Regions from separate parts of the Bartonella sp. HY328 genome, predicted to be linked through region 1. Evidence: predicted binding sites of a transcription regulator. Region 1 holds the regulator's gene; the other holds the start of a gene.

Region 1 (4,440 bases):
CATGTAAGCCACATTCGCGGGCAGTTTCAGTTTCCCACCACCAACGGCCAGCACGCTCCTCCTCGCCAGCGCGTATGGCGCGGGTACATGGCGCGCAGCCAATAGATAAAAAGCCTTCCTGGTGTAGGCTATTAATCGGAATGTCATTTTGCTTCGCAATCAATACAAGATCGTTGCGGCTCATATCATAAAGCGGATTTGCTTTAATAAGATTGTAACCACTATCAAACGATACAAATGCCAAATCATGACGTGCTGCAGATTGATCACCACGCAAACCGGTTACCCAAAGCTGTTGCCCGATTAATGCGCGGCCTAAAGGCTCGATTTTTCGGGTAAAGCAGCACTGTTTGCGCATATCAGGCGAAAAATAAAAACCGTTAATGCCTTGATCATCAATCAATGCTTCTAGCCCCTCACTTTGGGGGTATTTTGCTTTAATTCTAATGCCGTATTTTTCTTCTGTTTCCTGCCAAAGACTATAGGTTTGCGGAAACAAGCGCCCCGTATCTAAGGTAACAATTTTTATAGCAAGACGGTTTTGCGCGATAAAATGAGTAAGAACTTGATCCTCAAGGCCAAAACTGGTGGTAAAAACACAGCCCTTAGGAAAAGATGTGGCAACGGCTTCAAGGCGCTCAAGAACAGTTAAGCGCGCGAATTTGCTATTAAGTTCACCTGCAATATTGGTTAAATAATCCGTCATGTCCAACCCCGCAATCAAAATAGCAAAATGCACTTGTTAGCCGATTACAGGAATTTAAACTTATTCTAGTTATTTTGCGCCGATAGGGTTTTTAAAATATGCCACACAACCGAAACAAATTTTTACATTCATTGCATTTGAGATAAATTTTATCTGCATGCAGCAATAGGGATAAATTTTGGCTCAGTTGGCAAAAAACTATGGCAGTTGATTAATGCAATAACAGGTTTTATACCCAATATTTACCAGTAACAAATAATAAAAGGCTGGAAATAGACTATTAGAATTGGCAAAACCATTTCCAATTTTTGTCTATTTCCAGCCTTAATTGACTTTTAAACTAACTTTATTTCATCACCACTCTTAATAGAGCGATGGACGATCATAATAGCCCCTATCATCATCACGGTAAACTGGCCGTTGGTCTTGTGGCCTTGGCCGTGGTGGGTTATAATTTGGTCGGTTATATTGCGGCCGTGCATTTGGATTATAAATTGGCCTATCGTAATCTTGACCATTTGGTCCTTGATAATTTGGTCTTGTGTCTAAGGGATAGCCATGGCTATCTTGCGGCGGCATAGGACGCGGAGGATGCGGTCTATCATATTGCGGTCTATCATATTGTGGGCGGTCATATTGTGGCGGCATTGGGCGCTGCGGATAGGCATTGTCATATTGCGGCGCAACGGGACCTGGCACAACAATTGGCCTATCATTTTGCGGTGGCATCGGGCGCTGCGGACGATTACCACTTGGTGGTGGTGCAGGCTGCACAGGACGCTCCGGATATTGATTTTGTGCTGGCGGTGGTGGCGGTGCGGGTTGTGTTGGTTGCGCTGGTGGCAATGGCGCAGCAGCTGCTGGCGGATTGGTATAAATTGTCATTTTTGCATAACCAACCGATGGCGCTATCAACGCCGTTCCAAGCAATGTCAAAAAAAGTGCCGAAATCTTATTCATAAAAGTAACCTCGTATCATTGCCTTAAAGATAGCCCATTATTCTGAACTGTTGCTGAACAGCTTGCCGCAACAATTTTTACATAGTAATGAACAAAGCGCAAAACTAAGGCGAGTATAGGCCCTATCAATTCAATAATTATTAATGGGCGTTTAAACCAATTGAACATAAATAACGCCAACCGCTCCAACGGCCGATCTTTGCTCGAAACCAAAAGCGTTAGCGGCGAAAATCCTACAATTACAAGCCAAAAAACAAAATATTTTGTAATATATTGTAATAATTTTGAATTTAACTTGACAGCCCTTGCTGTTAGCATGCTATGAAATAAAAATAATTAGTTATGCGGTTCGCAATAAAAGGTAAAAACAATGGCAGAACGGGCGCAACATCTTCAAGATTTATTTTTGAATGCCGTAAGAAAGCAAAAAATTTCATTGACAATTTTCTTGGTAAATGGCGTCAAGCTTACCGGTATTGTCACCTCTTTTGATAATTTCTGCGTCTTATTGCGTAGAGATGGTCATTCGCAATTGGTTTATAAGCATGCTATTTCAACAATCATGCCAAGCCAGCCAGTGCAAATGTTTGAAAATGAAGAAGATTAATTCTTCAACATGCAATATTTTTGATAAAATGCCGGCTAACACAGCCGGCATTTTTGTTTAAAAACATCAAATCCAATAAGCCAATAAAAACAGTACTTAAACAAATTATAAAAATGCAATACCACTTCAAAATTGCAATTTAATTTAAATTATTTGCCCCTATTGCAGAACAATAGTGGAACATATATGATATGTTCACTATTTGTGCCAATGATTCGACTTATGGGGTTTTTATGTTAACGCGCAAACAACGTGAATTGCTGATGTTCATCCATGAAAAACTGGAAGAAACAGGAATACCGCCATCATTTGATGAAATGAAAGATGCGCTTGAACTAGCATCTAAGTCGGGCATTCATCGGCTTATCACCGCATTGGAAGAGCGTGGTTTTATTCGCCGTCTACCAAACCGCGCCCGCGCAATGGAAATTATTAAACTTCCCGATATGCCCCACCGCCCCTCTTATAATTATGGCAGCATGGCGGATAATAGCAATTTGGCTTCGCCAAATTCGCTTGCCAAATCGAAATTTCCAGTCGCTGGTAATGGCACAGTCACTGGCAATGGCACAATTTCGGCTAATCGCCTTGTCGCTGCTAATAGTAATGTTGACATTCCTGTTATGGGACGAATTGCAGCTGGCGTACCCATATCGGCAATTCAGCACCAAACAAGCAGCATTACTATGCCAATTGATATGATTGGCAAGGGCGAACATTATGCCCTTGAGGTTAAGGGCGATTCGATGATTGAAGCTGGTATTCATGATGGCGATACGGTGATTATCCGTAAGGCTGACGTGGCACTAACTGGCGAAATTGTGGTTGCCTTGGTTGATGATGAAGAAGCAACCTTGAAGCGCTATAAGCCAAAGGGAAATCTTATTGAGCTGGAGGCGGCAAACCCCGCTTATGAAAGCCGCATTCTACCAGCCAATCGCGTTAATATTCAAGGAAAGTTGGTAGGATTATTCCGCAGTTATTAGGCTTGGCGCTATTGATGTCGATGATAAGCTATATTTAAAAATTACAAAGGTAATGTGGGAATATTCTTGTCATGGGAAAATAATTTTTAAGGTATTGGCCTTAGTTTTTTATAATCGCATCAAATAGCAATCATTCCTTTTTCGCAAGTTTTTTAAGGAGAATAAACTCTTTGCCAATCCATTCCCTTGGCAAAGATTGAGATTGAGATTGAGATAGCAACACATTTTCTTTTTAGGTTGCCAATGTTCATTGAAACAATAAGGCGAGACTAGTTGACAATTATCAACTAAAAGCCCCTCCCCTTTAAGCTAGCAAATGACCGCCTCCTCAGCCTTAATACTTTATAAAAGACAACTAATCTCCATTTAAAAAAACAAAAGCAAAATATGCTTGCTTTCAACCTTCAAAAGCTATGAATAAATGACTTGGTGGCGATGCGTCTGTTTTTAGTAAAAGGGATTGGTAAAAGCTGCAAGATTGGCTCTCGACACAAAAGCCAAGTGCTTAACCGAGATATTTGCAATGAAACCTTCAATAATGCTAAAATTTATCAATTTAGTTTTCAATGCTGCTCAATGAAAGAAACCAAGCAAAACCGGCATTAAGCCTTTTAAAATCGGGCAGCCCAATTTTACCGAATTAAAAACAGACCGTTGCGGTAAAATAACGTTCTATAATATATACATCATCAATATCGCAGCTTGGATACCCCCATTTTATCCAGTTCTCTACTAGCCAATGCTTATATATGCCGCTTAATGGATATGCATAAGCTTCCTCAGGATATGTTTGTAGAATTAAACCAGCCTTATACCCAGTTGTAACTATAAGACCTAGCGGACAAATTGCTTTCTGTGTTTCAAAGATCATCAAGTCAACAAACGCTTCATGAGGATATATGCCTTTTACTCTCAATACATTTCCTCGCCTTAATAATGCTTCTTTATAATCTTTTAATTTTATCATCGCATTATTGACCTATGTGTCATCCAAAATAAATTGTTGCTAGCAAGCTATATTTAAATATTATTTATTGATATAAGTATAATATATATAATTATTTAAAATTCTATAATGTTATCGCCTATTATTAAAAAATATTTATATTGGTAAATTAGATTTATTAAGGATTTTATCGTGGTCATACTAATCAGAATATTATTATTTACGGTTTTATTAT
Region 2 (4,440 bases), 910 kb from region 1:
TCCTAAAAGCCTTTGCGCTGCCTCATGCATTTTATCGCTATCCAGGGGTTTTGGCACCCACCAAACGCGCTTGGCATCAAGAGCGGTATGGGAGCGGCGATTTAAAATACGATAATGATAATGGCGCTTTAAAGCTGAAAACCGCGCATTAAACTCTTCATCAACAAGCTCAACAGCAAGGATTGATACCGTGTCGCGATTTTGAATGAGATGGGCATTACAAGCATCACGCACCGTGTCAATGCGCCATTCCTTTGTCAAATCAACATGAGCAACTTGCCCCAAAGCATGCACCCCTGCATCGGTGCGTCCAGCCGTCGTAATGGTTGGGTTTTCGCCTGTGAATTTAAAAATAGCGCTTTCAATTGCCCCTTGGACACTTGCAAGATTATCCTGCCTTTGCCAACCAGCATAAGGCGTACCATCATATTCAATTAAAAGCTTATAGCGAGGCAAAGCACAATCCTATTTTTATTAGCTAAATGACGCTTGTTACAACATTGCCGCGCAAAAATTCATCACTATTTAATGCTTTACCACCAGCTTTTTGCAATCTTGTCAAAATAACTTTGCCATCTTGGCATTGAACCGAGCAATCTCGTTTATCAAAGCTTGCAATTTCACCTAGCGTTTTTTCACCAAGTTTAGCACCAAGAATTTTTACGCGCTCGACACGGCCACCAATATCCATTTCGCACCAGCTACCTGGAAATGGTGCAAGACCACAAATTTGCTTTTGTACGCTGCGTGCTGTCTGCGTCCAATCAATACGGGTTTCTTGCTTGCTGATTTTTTGTGCGTAAGTGATGCCTTCATTGCTTTGTTGGGTGAGGGGAAGTTCACCTTTAGCTAGCAAGTCCATGGCTTTCACCATTAAATCTGCACCTATTTGCGATAATGCATCATGTAATTGCCCGGCAGTCATTTCTTCGCCAATGGTAATGGATTGCGTTAGGGCAACAGGGCCAGTATCCAACCCCTCATCCATTTTCATAATCATCATACCAGTTTCGCTGTCACCAGCCATGATAGCACGTTGAATTGGGGCAGCACCTCGCCAACGCGGTAAAAGTGACGCATGGCCATTATAGCAGCCAAGACGTGGCGCATCTAAAATAGCTTTGGGTAATAATAGGCCATAGGCAACCACTATCGCGGCATCCAAGTTTAAGGCTGCAAACTTTGCTTGCTCTTCTTGAGATTTCAAGCTTTTTGGCGTAAAGACCGGAAGGCCTAAAACTTCCGCGCGATTTTGTACGGGTGATGGCGTAAATTCAAGCCCACGGCGACCGGCTGGGCGCGGCGGTTGGCTATAAACTGCAACAATTTCATGGCCAGCTTTGACCAAAGCATCAAGAATAGTCACCGAAAAATCGGGTGTGCCCATAAAACATAGCCGCATTATAATACCTTTTCGCCTTGTTCTTTTGCCCGTTTTTTAAATTTCTTTACCACCATTTCGCGCTTGACACGTGATAAATGGTCGATAAAAAGCTTGCCATCCAAATGGTCGATTTCATGTTGGACGCAGGTGGCTAAAAGATCATCCGCAGCAATTTCTTGTGCCTTGCCATCAAGATCAATATAGGTAACGCGCACCATTTTAGGGCGCTCTACTTCGGCATAATAATCAGGAATGGAAAGGCAACCTTCTTCATAAGTATTACGCTCCTCCGACGACCAGATGACTTTGGGATTAAACATCACCATTGGTGCTTTAGGCTGGTCTTTATCAGCAACATCCATGACTAAAAGCCGTATAGGTTCAGCAATTTGTATAGCCGCAAGCCCAATTCCCGGTGCTGCATACATGGTTTCAAGCATGTCATTCGCAAGCTGGCGTAATGCGTCATTAATGCTTTCCACTGGTTTTGATATTTCCCGCAAAATTGGATCGGGCAAAATAATAATCGGTTTTATAGACATGGCCTTCAGCTAACCAACTGCAAATAAGCAATTTTTACGTATTAAAGTAAGCGCATTTGATTTTGCGTAAAACCAAATGAAAAAGATGAACGATAAGAGCAATCCATATAATCCGCCATTAAAATTGAAAATGAACAGAATATAAAGTTTGGCGAATTTACCCGAACATGTTGCAAGTGTAAAGTTCAAGCAGATATTAGCTGTTATCAAGTCTGTCAACAATAATTAAAATAATATGTTCATGTTTTGATCGATTTTTGTTTCTGTTTTATTTAATATTGTTACACAATTTGATTCGTATTTTACAATTTGAAAGACTGGTACTCCATGCCAATCAGCAATTTTTCCTCAAGTGAACTCGTTATGTTTGGGCTTGGCAGTGTGCTTATTGGAGTCATCATTATCGCAATTATCGTCTCTAGGCTTAATCTACGACAAAAATTAAGTATTGAGATTGAGGCTGATGAGCGCGCGCGCCACAATGATTATCATATCAATGCATTGCTGCAAGCCCAGGCGGAAATGCAAGGGCGCATGCAAACCATGGCGGAGTTGTTTGGTACACGCCAAGCCGAGCTTAACCATGCAATTGGCGAACGTTTAGATGGTTTAAGTCAGCATTTAGGGCAGTCTATTGGTCAACAAACCCGCACAACTCATGAAAATTTGGTACGTTTGCAAGAGCGGCTTGCGGTTATTGATCGTGCACAAAACAATATTCAAACCCTTGCAGGGCAGGTTGTTGAATTGCAGTCGATTTTATCCAATAAGCAAACACGTGGTGCTTTTGGTCAGGGGCGGATGGAAGCTATAATATCCGATGCATTACCGCCAACCAGTTATAAATTTCAAGCAACTTTATCAAATGGCACAAGGCCTGATTGCGTGATTTATTTGCCCAATGCTGCGCCTCATCTGGTTATTGATGCAAAGTTTCCCTTAGAAGCTTGGAATGCGATGCGTGAAGCAACAACGGATGAACTTCGCCAAAGAGCCGAGCAACGTTTTCGCACTGATATGGATGTTCATATACGTGATATTTCGCAAAAATATCTCATAAGTGGTGAAACCCAAGACACAGCCTTTATGTTTGTGCCATCAGAATCAATATTTGCAACCATTCATGAAACTTTTGAAAGCATTGTTGAAAAAGCCAATCGTGCTCGTGTTATTATTGTGTCGCCGTCATTATTATTGCTAGCCATTGATGTGGTGCAACAAGTCTTAAAAGATGCGCGCATGCGTGAGCAGGCTCATTTAATACAGGCAGAGGTTTGGGCATTGATGCAAGATCTTAACCGCCTTGATGAACGGGTGCGCAAATTGCAAAGTCATTTTCAAATGGCCGAAAAAGATGTTGATGATATTCTTATTTCTTCATCAAAACTATTGCGGCGCGGTAGCCGCATTGAGGCTTTGGAACTGGGTGAAATAAAGCATAATAAACCGCCCGATGATGGTTTGCCATCGGATAGTTTACTGTAATTTATTAATAGGCCTGAAAGCCAAGCGCGTTGGTGACTTTGCCAATGCGCTTGGCAGTTATCATTAATATTTTAAAGTGCGGCTTTCTTCACGGCCAAAACCTTTAATTTCCAAGCGGTCATCATGAACGGTGAATATCGAATAAGCAGTCGTATCAGGCGTTTCCACCATGCCTTTTAAATTAACAAAATATTTGCCGCCTTTTTCGCCATAATTGCCTTGATGATTATGGCCACAAAAATAGCCGATAACATTTTTATGGGCGGTTAAAAGATCAAGCAGCCGTTCGCTATCCCACATATTGTGCATATTGGCTGGAAAAATCGGATAATGTCCAAAGACGACAACGCGTTCATTGGCTTTTTCTGCGGCTTGTATCGTATTTTCCAACCATTGGAACTGCTCGTCAGACAAAGAGCCATTCCAGATCTGTGCATTATCAGCGCCTTTGGCTTTTAATGCGTCTAAACGTTTTTGAGCAATTTCCAACCGCGGATCATCAGGTATGTTGAGGTATTTATTACCTTTAGGTGGAGCAAATAGGCTTATTTCATTGCCATCAATGACAATAAAGCGGTAACCACCACCACTAAAATCATAATAGTTTTTGGTAAGTCCAAGGGTGCGGGAGATAGACCTGATATAATCGCCTGCAACATCATAATCATGGTTGCCTAAAACAAAGAAGTTTGGATGTTTTAAGCGGTCATAAATTGGTAAAATATCGTTAAAACTGGTATAATGGCGGTCAATAATATCACCAAGGGTGATAACAAATTCCAACTCTTCCTTATTGTAATGATTGATGCATTCTTCCAATTTCCAGAGGCTGTTGGCATAAAAACGCGTTTGGCCATTAGAAGCAATTGCCGCATATTGAGGATCGGTTAATACGCCAAAAGAAAAGGAACCTTGTTTGTTTGCTGCAATTATTGGCTTGATACTGGTAAAAGGGGCGAGAACCGCCGCAGCTGAAATAGTTTGTAAAAGATTACGCCGATTAATCATCTTATATTCCCTCTTAAATGC

Evidence for each region. Region 1 encodes LexA, which represses DNA repair genes until DNA is damaged. Its sites were predicted from a motif close to TGTTCNNNNTGTGTTCNG; they were not measured.
Region 2: a site for LexA is predicted at 2,174-2,191, ahead of N5852_RS10260 (DNA recombination protein RmuC). Genes of this name have one in related genera too.

Annotation. Positions count from the first base shown of each region.
Region 1 is NZ_CP104883.1:1,489,428-1,493,867, reverse strand. It holds gene N5852_RS06355 (phosphoadenylyl-sulfate reductase) at 1-706, opposite strand, end outside; gene N5852_RS06350 (hypothetical protein) at 1,070-1,666, opposite strand; gene hfq (RNA chaperone Hfq) at 2,037-2,273, shown strand; gene lexA (transcriptional repressor LexA) at 2,507-3,259, shown strand; gene imm45 (Imm45 family immunity protein) at 3,900-4,226, opposite strand.
Region 2 is NZ_CP104883.1:2,399,335-2,403,774, reverse strand. It holds gene truA (tRNA pseudouridine(38-40) synthase TruA) at 1-456, opposite strand, end outside; gene fmt (methionyl-tRNA formyltransferase) at 479-1,402, opposite strand; gene def (peptide deformylase) at 1,402-1,926, opposite strand; gene N5852_RS10260 (DNA recombination protein RmuC) at 2,254-3,411, shown strand; gene N5852_RS10255 (metallophosphoesterase) at 3,475-4,419, opposite strand.